2 regions of the Vibrio sp. C8 genome follow, and region 1 is predicted to be linked to the other one. Evidence: riboswitches for the same ligand, from Rfam matches in the RefSeq annotation. Region 1 holds a riboswitch; the other holds the start of a gene.

Region 1 (8,499 bases):
CTTCGTAACTGTGGTAATTCAGATACTCATACAACTCTTTTCGCGTTTGCATACTATCGAGCAGAGCTTCCTGATTACCGTTTTCCAAAATATGGCTGTAAACCATTTCAGCCGCTTTGTTCATTGCACGGAATGCACTGAGCGGGTAAAGCACCATATCGACTTTTGATTTCCCTAGCTCTTCGCAGTTGTACAGAGGCGTTTGACCAAATTCAGTAATGTTGGCAAGAATTGGGACGTGTTTACCTGTTGCTGAATGCAGAGCCGTTGAAAAACGTTCATATTGTTGAAGTTCCGTCATAGCTTCTGGGAAGATCATATCTGCACCCGCTTCAACACAAGCAATCGCACGTTCAATGGCACTGTCCATACCTTCCACGGCAAGCGCATCAGTACGAGCCATAATCACAAACTCTGGGTTATAGCGAGCATCAACCGCGGCTTTAACTCGATCTGCCATCTCTTCCAAACTAACAATGGCTTTATTCGGGCGGTGACCACAACGCTTTTGCGCTACTTGGTCTTCCATATGCACCGCCGCTGCTCCCGCTTTTTCCATTGCTTTAATAGTGCGACCAATATTGAAAGCACCACCAAAACCGGTATCAATATCCACGAGAAGTGGCAAATCACACGCGTTGGTAATGCGGTCAACATCGACCAACACGTCATTGAGTGTGGTGATGCCAAGATCCGGTAATCCGTATGACGCATTAGCGATACCGCCACCAGAAAGGTATATCGCTTGGTGACCTAATTTTTTCGCCATCATGGCGCAATATGGGTTTATAGTACCGACAATCTGCAATGGGTTACTGGTTTTAACTGCAAGTCGAAACTTTGCTCCTGGGCTCAACATGTGATTCTCCTTAATCTAGATCTTTAGCTTCGCTTAGAATCTGTTGTTCTATTAAACGTCGGCTTCTTGATATGTGGCGACGCATCAGCATTTCTGCCAGCTCTTCATCTCTATTTCGAATCGCTTGCAGGATAAATTTGTGTTCGTCCAACGCTTCAACAGGACGAGACTGCGCACGTGGTGACTGGTATCGATACATACGCAGCAAGTGATACAGCTCATCACACAGCAATGAAATCAATTGACTGTTACGGCTTGCCTTTATAATGCGATAGTGAAAGTCAAAATCACCTTGCTGGTGGAAGTAAGACGCACCATCAACTTGATCAATATGTGCCGAATGTGTCGACAATAGTGTTTCTAAGCCTGCAATTTCGATTTCGGTGATATTGCGAGCAGCAAGGCGAGCCGCCATACCCTCTAATGCCTCACGCACTGCATATAATTCGACGAGTTTTTCAGATGAGAATTGAATAACGCGCGCACCAACATGTGGAATACGCTCGATTAACCCTAAACCTTCGATGCGCATTAGGGCTTCACGCAAAGGCCCACGGCTTACTTCAAAACGCTTAGCGAGCTCAGGTTCAGAGATTTTGCTACCGGGAGCAATCTGACCTTCTACAATCGCTTCAATCAAATACTCAGTCAGGTTTTCTGATTTGGTATTTTCTTTGTCGTTGTTGGCTGGCTTTTTTAATTCACTATTCATGTTATCTCTTCATCTTGCTTGTTCAGCGCTCTACTACTTACACGCTCATCAAGGAATGAAGTTACTTTAGCCGATCAGATTGTCGACAATCAAGCCAATTGTCGACAACTTAGACTAAGGTATAACATTAGCGATTGTTTATAAAAGACAGAAAAACACCATAAGCAACTGTATTTAAATGATTAAGTAAAGTATTTACTTTTATGGGGAGAAACTTAATTGTCGACACTACCAATAGAAAACTAAATGTGTCGACAATAAATCAGTGAACAGACCTTTGATATGAGAACAAGGCTTGATAACGAACAAAATCAAAGAAGAGTAAAGTCGACACTAGGAAGGGATTCGAATCCAGGTTTCGCAAAATAGTACCCTTGCATTAAATTGATACCGGCATCTCTCAAGAAAATCATCTCTTCTTTGGTCTCGATACCCTCTGCAAGTGGCGTAATATTCAATTCTGCAAACATAGCTAAACAGTGTTTTATTATCACTTGTTTAACAGGGTCTTTATCGATGTTTCGGATTAACTCCATATCCAATTTAGCGATGTCTGTTTGAAAGCCCGCCATAAGATTTAACCCTGAGTAACCCGATCCAAAATCATCTATCGCCGTTCTGAAACCCAAGTTTTTGTAACACTCAACAATGTGTTTTATGTGTTCATTATCTGTAATTTTCTCTACTTCCGTAAATTCAAACATGATGTTTTCGATTGGGAAGTTATACTCCTTCGCGGCTTCTAACGTAGTACGAATACAAAGTTCAGGTCGATACACAGCATTAGGCAGGAAGTTAATACTCAACACAGAATCAATATTAAGCTTTGACGCTAAAGCAATTGCTTTAACTCGACAAAGTTGATCAAACCGGTATCTGTTTTCATCATTCACCTTCTCAATGACAGAGAAGGCCGATTCATTTTGTGTTCCCCTAACTAGAGCTTCATAACCAAATACCGTTTTGGTCGAGTATTGAATTAATGGCTGAAACGCCATCGTAAAATCAAAACCAAGATCTTTATTCTCTAAACATTGTTTGCATGACATTTTGTTGTGGTCCGCAGGTTCAACTGTTTTATCCATCATATCTTTTAGTTTTAAGACGTTATTTATATTGAAGTTAGCTGCTAGAAGACATTTAAGCAAAACCTATTAGATGTTCGTTTAGCAAAGAGCACAATTTGTATTCATTACCGATTGAACAAGGATTACATACCAAGTAGTTGATATGGCATGTATATGTGGTCATTCGACCTCACTAATTGAAACCCTTTAGAGAGGGCTTCATGATTGGGCGCAAACAAGGAAGAGCTACACAGGTTAACTCTCCCCTATAAACAGCTGACATTAATAACGAATAATCAGTTTAACTAACTTATTAATGTTGACTTAAGGCTTCGTTTGTCCAATCTGCTTTTATGGGCGCAGATAATCGGAAAAATGTTTGCTCAATTCGTTGATGTGTTCCGGACCTATGCCGCAGCAGCCGCCAATTAAACTCGCTCCCTGTTTGTGCCATTTGTCTGCAATTTCTGCGTACACGGTTAGATTGAGATCATCACGGAGTTCATCTAAACCATCATTTGCTGTTGCATCTTTTGTTGTTGGGGGAAATGCGTTGGCATAAACGCCAAGTTGAATCCCTTCGGCATCAAGCGATTCCAACGTCGTTCTTGCAACAATCAAAGCGTCTTCCATAATTTCAGGTTGGCTGCAATTGAACAAAATCGCGTTCACATTCAGTGCAGCCATCGCTTCAACCGCTTGCTTAACCGTCTCACCAGAACGAAGCTTAGGTACTTCCGTTTTCTCACTGTCATCTAGAGTAAAAGAAACCCAAAACGGTTTATTTCCAATGCCCAGCGCCCTTACCTGCTGATAAATCGTAGTGGATTCTGCTATCAGACTCTGAGTTTCCGCTAGCCATACATCAATATGAGCATCGAGCCCTTTGATAAGTGGCGACGCAATTTTTTCAGCATTTTCAGGTTGATAGAGATCTGCACGATAAGAGCCAAACAGTGGAGGAATAGAACCCGCAACTAACGTCTGCTTACCTTCAGCAATGACCGCGCCTCTGGCTACCTTGCCTGCTCTGTCTGCTAGTACCTCAGCTTGAGAATCGAAACACTCTTGTCCGATGTGGAAAGGCACAAGTGCATAACTGTTGGTAGTAATAACTTGTGCGCCATTTTGAATGAATGAACGGTGAACTTCGCCGACAACTTCTGGCGCTTCCATCATCGCCAACGCTGACCATTCTGGTTGACGAAACGGCGCACCACGGCGCTTCAATTCTCTGCCCATACCGCCATCTAATATGGTAACCAACAGCTGACCTGACATACAAACTCCCTTATATTATTTTTAGATGTATAGACGTCTGCAGACTAATATGTCTTGTTCAGCGAATCAATCGATTTTACAAGTTCAAACGGTTATCCCTAAATTAGAATGGAATAAGCAACAGAAAATAGAGCCAGAGCTAAGGTCGACGTTAAGTACATTAAACGAATAGATTGAACAATATCCTCAGGCTCTATCTCCCTAATGCTATCTCCAATCCAAGGTTTTTCGACTAACCGTCCAAAGTAGCTACTTGGGCCACCAAGTTGCACGCCAAGCGCTCCTGCAACAGTTGCTTCAGACCATGCACTGTTTGGACTTTTATGTTGGTATCTGTCACGCCAACCAATTGTGAACGCAGATTTGCCATTGCCCCCTAACAAACAAGCTGATAAGGAAAACAACAGCCATGAGAGTCGAGCGGGAATGAAGTTCGCTAAATCGTCCATTCGAGCCGATACGAAGCCCAACTCTCTGTATCGTTCGTTTTTGTAACCAACCATAGAATCGAGCGTATTGATCGCTTTATAGGCCATCGCAAGTGGAACGCCACCGATAAATAGATAAAATAGTGGCGCAATGACTCCATCTACGGTGTTTTCAGCCACGGTCTCAACTGTTGCTCTGGTGATCTGTTTTTCGTCCAGTTGACTGGTATCACGCCCTACTATGTAGGAAAGTTTGAGTCTAGCTTGTGAAAGATCATGAGTACGTAGTGGGGCAAGCACATCTTGAGCTGCATCTTTTAAGCAGCCTGTCGCGAGTATTGTGAATGCAAGCCATACCTCTACTCCCGTGCCGAGTAGCCAATGGATGCCATAACAAAAATGAATTATCGCCCAGGTAACCAATCCAGCAGTAACCACAATTGATATCCATAAAATCCCGCCGGCAAAGTAAAGCCACACTTTACTTTTGAATATGTGGCGAAGTCGTTTCTCGACATTGGAAATGGCCATACCAATTAACCGAACAGGATGTGGCCAACTTTGGGGGTCACCGATTAGCAGGTCGATAAAGAACGCGGTGATATAAATGCTCAACGCCATCACAAGCTCCGCGCTCTTGCAAACCACTCAAGTAACATTTCTGGTGACTGTGCAAAGTGAACATGCAAGTACATAGCCAAAGTATTGCCAACTTGATAGCCTCCCCGCCACGTTGCAACCACTTCACCTTCATGAACTTTGGTAAGCGTAAATGCCGGTTCCATATCCGTATAAAAATCAGAATAATGAAACTCGTGACCGCGTAACTCATTACCAGAAACACATAACAAAGTGTCTATGTCTGCTTTAGCATTGCAATATCCGAAGCGACTCAGTTTGTTCGTCATGATGCTTTGACCAGATAAAATCCCGACCATGGGGTAGATTTTTTCTTCACTGTCAGACAGCGAACTACCCAGATACATCAAACCACCACATTCAGCATAAATTGGCAAATTGGCTTGATGAGCTGCAAAAATCGATTGCAGCATCGAGGTATTTTTCGACAACTCCTCAGCGTATAACTCTGGATAGCCACCGCCGATATACACTAAATCACATTCAGGTAGTTTAGAGTCAGCCAGAGGGCTAAAAAATAGGATTTCAGCTCCACTGCTGACCAACAAATCGAGGTTAGCTTGGTAATAGAAGTTAAATGCTTTGTCCATTGCCACTGCGACGGTCAGACCTTTTCCCTTACCTTCAATCGTTTGATAAACCGTGTGAGAAGAACCTTGATGAAGTTCAGAACGAGCAACACTAAGCAATCCATCAACATCGACATACTGCTCAATAGCATCGGCCAGCTCATCCCATTGAGAATCCATATTTTGTGATTCTTGCGCAGTCATCAAACCTAAGTGACGAGAAGGAAGTTCAACATCGGGTAGCTTAGGTAACCGACCAAACGCAGGGATATGACAATAGGTTTCTACAGCCTGTTTTAGAAGTTGGTAGTGACCATCGGAGTTAACGTTGTTGAAGACAACCCCTGCAATGCTGATCTCTTTACCAAACTGTTGGAACCCCATAACAATGGCTGCGGCCGATGTCGACATAGCTTTGCCGTCAACAACCAAAATAACAGGGCAAGATAGAGCTCGAGCTGTACCCGCGCTACTACAATAGTATGGATCTGTACCATAGCCATCGAATAATCCCATGACACCTTCAATCACAGCGATATCCGCATTTTGTGTTTGTTGATGGAATAAAGCGTTTACAGTCTCCTCATCGAGCATGAAGGAATCTAAATTATGCGATGGAACTTTGGCAACTTTGCTGTGCCACGCGGTATCAATGTAATCTGGGCCCACTTTAAAAGGCTGAACCTTAAGATCACGACGACATAAGGCTCTTAATAAACCTAATGTGAATGTTGTTTTACCGCTTCCGCTGTTTGTACCCGCTATAAGTAATGCTTTCATAGTCCACTTTCAATTACTTTTCTGAATGGACGGTAGGCGCTTGAAAAGTCGTAGGATCTTGGTGTCAGGAACCTGCTTCTCTCACTCTCTTCCCACCGAAGGAGTTATTGATTGAGTTCAACTTGATTCGTCTTCTGGCTTAGCGTCAACCTTATTGGTCCCTTCCCGTTTTAAACGATAAAACAGTGGTATAACCAAATCGTCAGCATTACAGCAGCGGGGGCTGCGGAGGATTCTCACCTCACTTCCGTAATCCCTTGAGGGATATATACCCGTTCTAGGGCATAACCAAATTGAAATGTTTTGTTTCGATAACTAAAACTACTACATATCTTGTTGCTAAATCTCACTATAGGCTTGTTTCAAACCATGACAATGAATGTTTACAAAACTGTAATCTCCAAGATAAAAACTTGTGAGGCTAACCTGAACAAGTATTTAAAACAGCATCTTACAGAGTCGATGAAAACATACAAATGGTAATTTATTGCTATTGCGGAATTTTCAAATATGTTAATTTGCGCCAGCATTAATTGAGATTGGCGGCGTTGTACAGAAACACGCAACACTTTTGTTTAAGCCCATGTCGTTAAATTAACGAGCTAACACAAATTCAACTCGATATAGCTTTAAGGCAACTAATATGGCGATAAGTGGACAACACGGCGGTAATGTCCTGCAAATGGCAAATCAATTTGGTCTCGCTCCAAGCGATGTCATTGATTTCAGTGCAAACATCAATCCTCTGGGTATGCCCGGAGGATTAAAGCATCTACTTGTAGAAAACTTATCGCGCTTAGAGCAATATCCCGATATTGATTACCACCTGCTGCACCGCCAGTTGGCTCGTCACCATCAGTGTTCACAAAGCCATGTGATTGCTGGCAATGGCGCAACTGAGCTGATATTTCTTTGGGCGCAATATGTAAAGCCCCAAAAAGCACTGCTCGTTGAGCCGAGTTTTGGCGAATATCGCCGTGCGCTCACACGCGTTGGCTGCAAAATCACAAATTACTTGCTGCGTGAAGAGGAAGAATTTCGCGTTACCAAACGTATTCTCACCGCTCTTTCACCGGATCTTGATTGCCTGTTCTTGTGTACACCTAATAATCCGACAGGGCTGCAACCCAATCCGGATTTGCTGATTGAAATCTTAAATCGCTGTGACGTCATGGGCATCAAGCTCTTTGTCGATGAATCGTTTCTCGACTTTATGCCCGAGACTAAGAGTCTTTGTAGACATCTACCCTGTCACTCCAATCTTTACATTTTGCGCTCACTGACCAAGTTTTATGCCTTGCCCGGTTTACGTTTGGGATACATGCTCTCTTCCGATGCAAAGCTTTTACAACAGATTCGAGAACAAAGAGAACCGTGGACAATAAATGCTCTTGCTGCATTGGCAGGAGAGGTACTATTTGATTTCATCACCTATCACCAAACAACCTACGACTGGCTTGCCAAAGAGCAAAGTTATCTATTGGGTGAATTGCAACAGTTTGAGCAAATCAAACTCTATAAACCTTCGGCGAATTACATCTTTTTTAAACACTCAGATAGTCAGTCGACGCTGCAAGCACAGCTAATGAAACACAGCATTTTGATTCGTAGCTGCGCTAACTACATTGGTTTAGATAAGAGCTTTTACCGTGTGGCAATTAAATCAAGAGCAGACAATGAACGATTAGTGTCAGCCCTTAAGAAGGTGTTTAATTATGGCTGAAGCGAGCTGCCCAGCTTCGTGCGGAGAGCTAATTCAAGGATGGATTTCCGGCGGTGAAAAGCTTGTGTCTTGCCCTATTGATTGGTTCAGTACCGTCGAAGTCAGCTCAGGTTTGGCTTCGCTAAGTAATCAAAGATCGATGATGCGCAAAGCGCTGGAGTTAACCCTAAAGCAACTCAATATACCAAGCGCAGAATCTCAGCAATTAAAGATCGACTTTCACTCTACGATTCCCGTAGCAAAAGGTATGGCAAGCAGCACCGCCGATATCGCTGCCACAGTTGCTGCAACCTATCGCTACTTTCAGTGTGACTACACAGCAGAACACCTTGCTTCCCTTTGCGCTCAACTCGAACCCACCGATAGTACCATGTTCAAGGCCCTAACCTTATTTGATCACAACCAAGGGATTGTGGCTGCTCAATACGGTTCGATGACAAA
Region 2 (8,499 bases), on a different contig from region 1:
ATTACATGCAGAGAACGCTTAAAGTTAGAATTGCAAATGACCCTAAACACTCAGAAGAGGATATGGACGAATAGCAGAGAACCCAAGCTGTTCTAATCTTTCATTCAGTGCACTTTCTTCCCAAGGCGGTGCACTAGAATAAATGGTGTGTTTGTTCTCTGAGCAAACACTTCCTTCTATACCAAGTAATGATTTTACTCTTCTCGCAATAGCCTCACCTGAATCCACCAGCAGTACATCCCTTCCTAACACCTGCTGGATCTCATCCCTGATTAGAGGGAAGTGAGTACACCCCAGTACCGCGACATCTATATGGCTGATAAGTGGACTTAAGATATTTTGCAGTTCCTGCAAATCAATCTCTTTGCCTCTCAGTTTTTCTTCAGCCATATCAACAAGGCGTGTCGAACCCAGCAACTCAACATTTTTATCCGCTGAGAAGCTTCGAATAAGATCATGTGTATATTGGCGAGTAACAGTAGCGGGGGTGGCAATTAACCCAACAGCTTTATTCGCTATAGAAGAAGCGGGTTTAATCGCAGGAACAACACCTACCACGGGTATAGACAGTTTTGAACGTAATGTAGGAAGTACTATGGTACTTGCTGTATTACACGCAATGACCACTATGTCGAAACCCTCTTCCTCTACTAGCCCTGTTATTAACCGTTCAACTCTTTGTAATAAGACTTGTTGGTCTAGCTCTCCGTATGGATAGGCCTCGTTATCAAATAAATAGGTATAAGAAAGCTGCGGCAGGCGCATTTCAATTTCTCTATAAACAGATAAGCCACCAACACCAGAGTCGAAAATTAAAACTTTAGGAACAGATTGATTAGACACAATGGGAACCAGATAGAACAACGATAACGCAGCGATCATACTCGCTCTATATCAATTGGCAATGATTGTTAAAACACCAAATAGCGAAAAACCGCCCGAAGGCGGTTTAAGGATTCGTTAGAACTGGTATGCAGCAGTCAGTTTATACTCACGTCCACTACCAGGGTAATAAGAACCATAGCTATTCACACTGGCTGCATACCCTTCATCAAAAACATTATCTACTCGTAATTTAAATGATAACGAGTCTTGTACATAGTTTATCGCCAAGTTACCTAGCCAATAATCATCCAATTTACCAAGAGTATTACTCTTATCGCCGTCTTTATATTTATCACCAACATAAACGCCCTCTAACCACAAGTTCCAGTCAGCCATAAACTCATAATTAACGAACCCGCGCCCTGTATGCTTAGCGACCCACGATAGCTGCTTTCCTTCGTTATCTCCTGTTGTAAACTCAGCATCAACGTAGCTATATTCCGCACCAACTAAAATAGTATCGGTCACATATTTATCAACATACAAGCTACCACCTAGGCGCTCAGATTCATCTGCATTCACATTCGCGCCTGACGTAGACCCTGACCCACTTGGAGCTGGAGCGCTAGGATCATAAACAATTTCATCTTTCAGAGTCAGACGATAAAAATCAACTTTGACTGAATAACCATTAATGACGTAATCCGCTCCGGCTTCCAGAGAAAGTCCTCGCTGAGGTTTTAAACTGTCCACATCATCCGGAGTGTAATTTTGTTCATCGACATCAGCAAAACGGAAGTTGCTTTCACCACGGAAATAGAAACGAACATTCTGGTTAGGTTTAACGTTGATACCTAGCTCCAATGCCGAAGCATCTTCTTTTAATGTTTCACCATCAGAATACGTTGTGGCGTTTTGGATTTGATCTTCAACTCTACTGTAGCGACCACCAGCAATAAGAGTAGTAGTTTCTAGTAGAGGATAATTCAATTGAGAATAGACATTCCGTTGGTTTTGCGTATTGGTTACCGTTCCACCACGTTCTGCAACATAATCGCTATTATTCAACTCAGTACCAAATAGAAAATTACCTTCTCCTGCATCCGTACTAATAGATTTTTCAATAGCCAGTTGAAGTTCCAACAGATCACTTTCTATCGCACTCTTTGATACACCCCAAGAGGATGTCAACAGACTATCAAGCTCCGTGTCCGAATAACTGATATTTCCTTTTACTGACCAATCTGACGCAAATGATTGCTGATAACCGGCACGAAATGCTGAAGTAATTTCATGCCCATAATCAGTATCGGTCAGAGCTTGTTTAGGCTCTTCATTATATTGCTGTTCTGTTAAAGCACCGGCGTATTGTCGATAGTTATCGTAGTAACTCGCTTCCACATAAAATTTCTTATCTTGCTGATTGAAATCGAGACGACCAAGCACATTCCCTGTCTCGCGTGTATTATGATCACGATAATTGTCACTATTATCCTGACTCGCGCTAACAGAAATACTCCAATCATCATTTAATTGATTAGAGACAAAAACACTACCAGCATATGAATCATTATTTCCGACAGAACCACTTACTTCTCCGTGTGACTCAACATCTTTTTTGGTAATGATATTAATAACACCACCTACCGCCTGATCGCCATACAGCACTCCAGCACTGCCTGAGAGAATTTCAATTCTTTCGATTTGGCTAAGTAGAATAGAAGACAGTTGAGGAGCAGATTGATCAGGTTTATTCAGCTTACGTCCATCCACTAAAACCAATGTAGTATGCATGGCTTGAGATCCTGAAAAACCTCGCATTGAAAGGGATGCTCCTGAGTTTGTATCAGAAACTTGGATGCCCGCTCTACCTCTCAGCAGTGATGTCAAAGACGATGCACCACTTCTTTTTATATCGTCCTGATCGATAACAAAAATATTCGCTGGAATGTCAGAGATAGAATTCACATTGTCGCTTTTCGCCGTTACAACAATAGTCTCATCAGCTGTTGCTTCTTGTGCGTATGAAAAAGAGGTATGAGAAAACAGCGACGCCACTGCCACCGCTAGAAGGGATTTATTCATTATATTGTCCTAAATCGCGTTAATCCTACCGAGCATGGGTCCATCCCATTGATTTGCTCAGCTGCTGGCAGGTGTTCGGACTTGAGAGCTGTTAACCTACTAACTCGACTTCCCACAAATTGCAGTGTCATTTGAGTATTCGTTCTCTCTTACCGCTGCGCGTCAGTTCTGGATTTTCACCAGATTCCCTTTTAAGTTTGTTTATTTAGCCATCTAGGCTTCTAAATAACACCAGCTTGCGGTTGATAGTATTGAGCAATCGATAACTTGTCTAGCTTAGATTGGTATAAGCTATAGTTTTTACGATCGATAAAGCTATCAATTTAGTCAGAGTACTGGACATGAGCGGGAGATTGAATAAAATCTGCGCTCTTTATTTGAACGTACCAGAAAAAGGTAAAGCAATGGCGACTCTTGATGTAAACCCAGACAACTACCAAGCGCAACTGGATGAGAAGATCACTCGACTAGGAGAGATGTTTGAATCTTATGGTGTGCCTGAGTTGGAAGTCTTTGAGTCCCCGGCTCAGTTTTACCGTATGCGCGCTGAGTTTCGTATCTGGCATGAAGGTGATGATATGTACTACATCATGTTCAACCAGCAAACTCGCGAAAAATACCGTGTTGATCAATTCCCTGCAGCAAGTCGCCTTATTAATGACTTAATGCCACTGCTGATAGACGCCATGAAAGGCAACGACACTCTGCGCCGTAAACTTTTCCAAGTGGACTTCTTATCCACTCTGAGTGGTGAAGTTCTGGTATCTCTTCTCTATCATCGCCAACTTGATGAAGAGTGGATTACAGCAGCAAAAGCACTCAAACAAACACTACAGAATGAAGGTTTTAATCTGAACGTTATTGGCCGTGCACGCAAAATGAAGATTGTGCTGGATCAAGATTATGTAGTTGAGAAGCTGAGTGTGAACGGTCAACCTTATATCTACCAACAAGTTGAAAACAGCTTTACTCAACCAAACGGTAAAGTTGCAGAAAAAATGCTGGAGTGGGCTGTCGATTGCACTCAAGAAAGCAAAGGCGATTTGCTAGAGCTTTATTGTGGTAACGGGAACTTCTCATTGGCACTGGCTCAGAACTTCGACCGCGTCTTGGCAACTGAGTTGGCCAAACCATCAGTACATTCAGCACAATACAACATTGCTGCAAACAAGATCGACAATGTACAAATCATCCGCATGTCAGCAGAAGAATTTACCGAAGCGATGGAAGGCAAACGTGAGTTCAACCGCCTGAAAGATGCAGGTATTGATTTAAAAAGCTACAACTGCAACACCATCTTTGTCGATCCGCCTCGCTCAGGGATGGATATTGATACCTGTAAGATGGTTCAGGGCTATGAGCGCATTCTCTATATCTCATGTAACCCAGAAACACTAAAAGAAAACTTAGATGTTTTGTGTGAGACACATAAGGTGACTCGCTTTGCATTGTTTGACCAATTCCCTTACACCCACCATATGGAAGCGGGAGTGATGCTGGAGCGAAAAGCGTAATTCACCAGTTTACAAATAGAAAAACGAGCCAATTGGCTCGTTTTTTTGTATTTAGCTGATGTGTACTTATTCAGAATGGCCAATAAATCCTAGCTTCTTTCCAACCCATAACAAGAGTACTAAAGCTACGATTATCGAAAAGAAGTTAGACCCCGCTTCTGGATACTGAGCCTTAACAAATGCCGAGTGACCAAAAGCACCGACAAAGAAGCACGCCAAACCTACTAATGGAATGTCTTCCGCAACAGGATTACGTAAGTACTCCTGATACAGCGCCTGCACAGACAGCACCAAAGCGATAACAGGGAAAATAGAAAAAGAGACTTCACTGATGGTCATCCAAGACAGTAAAGCATCACCACACATACCCGCGATTAAGGCAAGTATCAGTGTTTTACGTTCTGAACCATGATTGATTGAGCCGCTACTTTCATTTGACATTAATTCATCCCGCCTTTTAGTCGATTTCGTTCACGTTCTTTGCGATACCAGAAAGCCCCTTTGGCTATCATTCGCAGTTGCATGATCAGACGTTCTGCGAGTTCATCGCGATCACGTCGATCTAAGTCTAATGCTTCTGCACCAGAGCTAAATACTAATGTGACTGAAGCACCCGCTTGAGTGATGGCTTCTTCACGATTCATACCTGTCGCTATCAGATATTCAGAAAGTTCGGCAGAAAAATGCTGAATCTCACGCGCTACTGCCGCACGAAACTCAAACGAAGTGCCAGAGCGTTCCCGCAATAATAGACGAAACACGTTTGGGCTACTTTCGATGAACTCCATAAACGTTTCTACGGATGTGCGAATCACACTTCCTTCTTTAACAATACGCTGGCGTGCTTGACGCATGAGCTGGCGCAGTAACAATCCGCCTTCATCAACCATGGTCAAACCCAATTCATCCATATCTTTAAAGTGGCGATAGAAAGAGGTTGGGGCTATCCCCGCTTCTCGTGCGACTTCACGTAAGCTTAAGTTCGAAAAACTACGATCAGCACTTAATTGGCTAAATGCCGCATCAATCAGCGAACGACGCGTTTTTTCTTTCTGTTGTGCGCGAATTCCCGTGGATTTCATTTTAAGCCAAGCCCTGCCAAGTCAGTCACTAAAGTCGCCTACTATAGCGCGATTAACCAACATGTCTAAGAGGCAAAACAGACCATTTTGAAGCATCAGACAATTTCCTAACATAACCGTTGCATTTTTCATCAACTGCCCGACTTAAGCGTTAAATCAGCGATATTTGTTTTAATCTCGTGATCCTCTCCACTCTATAAGGGGTTTAAGTTTCACGCTTAGCACATATCAGTTAAAATCTCGCTATCGCAATGTTAACCAAATTATAACAAGGATCATCTATGGCACTGAATAACCACTTTGACGTCATCGTAATAGGTAGTGGACCTGGCGGTGAAGGTGCAGCAATGGGGTTAACCAAAGCGGGGATGAATGTCGCCATTATTGAAAAAGAAAGCAGCGTAGGCGGTGGTTGTACACACTGGGGAACTATCCCTTCCAAGGCATTGCGTCATGCGGTTAGCCGTATCATCGAATTTAATAGCAACCCTTTGTTCTGCAACAACAACTCCAGTCTTCACTCAACTTTTTCTACTATCCTTGGTCATGCTAAAAACGTTATTGATAAGCAAACGCGTCTACGCCAAGGCTTTTACGATCGTAATCAGTGCAGTTTAATCTTTGGCAAAGCACGTTTTATCGATGCCAATACTGTTGCAGTGACAAAAAGCGATCACACGGTTGAAAATTACACCGCAGATAAATTTGTTATTGCTACTGGCTCACGCCCTTATCGCCCAGACGATGTGGATTTTAGTCACCCACGCGTTTATGACAGTGACTCTATCTTGAACCTTGAACACGACCCACAACACATCATCATTTATGGCGCGGGTGTCATCGGCTGTGAGTATGCTTCTATCTTCCGTGGTTTAGGGGTTAAAACAGACTTAATTAACACACGCGACCGCTTGCTTTCGTTCTTAGACAACGAAACATCAGATGCATTGTCTTACCACTTCTGGAACAGTGGCGTGGTTATTCGTAACGACGAGACATACAGCAAAATCGAAGGCACTGAGGATGGTATTATCGTTCACCTGAACTCAGGTAAAAAGATGAAAGCTGACTGTATGCTTTACGCAAACGGCCGTACGGGTAATACAGACAAGCTGAATCTTGAAGTAGTTGGACTGAAAGCAGATTCTCGTGGTCAGCTAAGTGTTAACAGCAACTACCAGACAGAAGTAAGCCATATTTACGCTGTGGGTGATGTAATTGGTTATCCAAGTCTTGCAAGTGCCGCCTATGACCAAGGTCGTTTCACTGCTCAAGCGATTTCTCAAGGACAAGCCACAAACAAACTGATTGAAGATATCCCAACAGGCATTTACACCATTCCAGAAATCAGTTCAGTTGGTAAAACAGAGCAAGAATTAACAGCCGCGAAAGTGCCTTATGAAGTGGGTCGTTCTTCATTCAAGCACTTGGCACGAGCACAGATCTCAGGCAAAGATGTTGGCAGTTTGAAGATTCTCTTCCACCGTGAAACGAAAGAGATTTTAGGTATTCACTGCTTTGGTGAGCGTGCTGCGGAAATCATCCATATCGGTCAGGCCATCATGGAACAAAAAGGGGAAGCAAATACCATCGAGTATTTCGTCAATACCACTTTTAACTACCCGACAATGGCTGAAGCATATCGCGTAGCTGCATTGAATGGCTTAAATCGCCTGTTTTAGCTTTCATAATTGAGCGGAAAAATCAGTTAAATAAAAAATCGCAGCTCTATGGGCTGCGATTTTTTATTTGGATCAGAAAATAACAGTGTTAAACAAAGAAGATGCCCCGTTTCCACTGCCCTACCAAAACCATAGCCAGACTTAGTCCACGAATTATCATAAAACTGAGCATGGCCAACCATAAAGAATGCCACGACTTTGCTCCTTGCATTAGAGAACAAAATGTAACTAAGTTAAGGACTATCGACTACGGCCGCCTACCAACGCACTTGTACAACAACCGGAGTAAATCGTTGTTTTAACCCAGCAAATTTACTCAACACTCGTTGCCAAAACTTCCAACGCCCACAATTGCTATCGAGAGGGGACGCAATTTTCACTTGTCGCGCCCAAGGTAAACAGTTCATTACCGCCTGTTTTGGTGTGGCAAAACCATGAGCATAAGTGCCTGAACCCATTTTCTGTCCCAAATGGGTACATGTTTTATCTCCTGCCAGCACAAGACAAGCGCTCGCATTAGCAAAACTGAGCCCTAGAGATCGAATAAATCTCGACGCTTGTATCGAATCACAATCAAGTAGCGCATGTTCACATAGAATTAAAACTGGTGCGTACTCTGGGATTGGTAAACGCTCTAACCAATCAATTTCCCCGACACTGCCACACTGATGTAAATAACGTTCACTGCGGTGAAACAGTTTTTGTCGCCACACCAGATTCTCAGTCACATCCAACTCAATCCAATGACAGCGTCCGTTATCAATTCGGTAGAAACGTGTATCCAGACCGGCACCGACGTTAATAATCCATCCATCAGGATGTGCTTCTAAAAATTGATTTACTTGCTTGTCACACAGTTGGGTGAGAGTGACATGAAGAAGTTGCTTCTGATCGATATCGCCACTGATGCAATCCGGCGCTAAATGACAACGTTGGCAGGCGGTGGCTGCAATAGGATCATAAACAAGGCCGTTATCGACCAAACTTTCACGACTACGTAGCCAAAGAGGTTGAACCAAACTGGTAGGGATTTGATAGCGTTGTGAGTTTTGCTTGTGGGGGGAGCGCATCATCATCTTCCTTGTATCGCGACAAAGAAGATGATAATGAATATCAATTAGATTTGCAAACCTTTAAATTTCGGGTACATCGCGCAGATGTGAAACCTAAAAATAACGCCAGAAAGGTATGATTACATCCAGTCAGTATTGCGAATAATACCAACCGCAATACCTTCGATAGATAGATTCTGACAGGTTAAATCGACTTCAATTGGAGAAAACTCTTCATTCTCAGCATGAAGTAGTACTT

Evidence for each region. A riboswitch is a leader RNA that binds a small molecule or an ion and turns the genes downstream of it on or off. The one in region 1 is predicted to bind cobalamin.
Region 2: it holds a riboswitch for cobalamin, as region 1 does, so the genes downstream of both, ACRQQK_RS10115 (TonB-dependent receptor) here and ACRQQK_RS05710 (cobyrinate a,c-diamide synthase) in region 1, are expected to answer to the same signal.

What each region holds. Positions count from the first base shown of each region.
Region 1 is NZ_JBPAOE010000010.1:10,556-19,054, reverse strand. It holds gene prpB (methylisocitrate lyase) at 1-859, opposite strand, end outside; gene ACRQQK_RS05730 (GntR family transcriptional regulator) at 870-1,571, opposite strand; gene ACRQQK_RS05725 (EAL domain-containing protein) at 1,883-2,620, opposite strand; gene ACRQQK_RS05720 (homocysteine S-methyltransferase family protein) at 2,990-3,919, opposite strand; gene cbiB (adenosylcobinamide-phosphate synthase CbiB) at 4,018-4,968, opposite strand; gene ACRQQK_RS05710 (cobyrinate a,c-diamide synthase) at 4,968-6,335, opposite strand; cobalamin riboswitch at 6,443-6,643, opposite strand; gene cobD (threonine-phosphate decarboxylase CobD) at 6,979-8,058, shown strand; gene ACRQQK_RS05700 (GHMP family kinase ATP-binding protein) at 8,051-8,499, shown strand, end outside.
Region 2 is NZ_JBPAOE010000015.1:834-9,332, forward strand. It holds gene ACRQQK_RS10105 (RNA recognition motif domain-containing protein) at 1-74, shown strand, start outside; gene murI (glutamate racemase) at 43-843, opposite strand; gene ACRQQK_RS10115 (TonB-dependent receptor) at 961-2,910, opposite strand; cobalamin riboswitch at 2,960-3,161, opposite strand; gene trmA (tRNA (uridine(54)-C5)-methyltransferase TrmA) at 3,315-4,424, shown strand; gene ACRQQK_RS10125 (YijD family membrane protein) at 4,491-4,865, opposite strand; gene fabR (HTH-type transcriptional repressor FabR) at 4,865-5,506, opposite strand; gene sthA (Si-specific NAD(P)(+) transhydrogenase) at 5,788-7,188, shown strand; gene ACRQQK_RS10140 (class I SAM-dependent methyltransferase) at 7,446-8,264, opposite strand; gene lexA (transcriptional repressor LexA) at 8,381-8,499, opposite strand, start outside.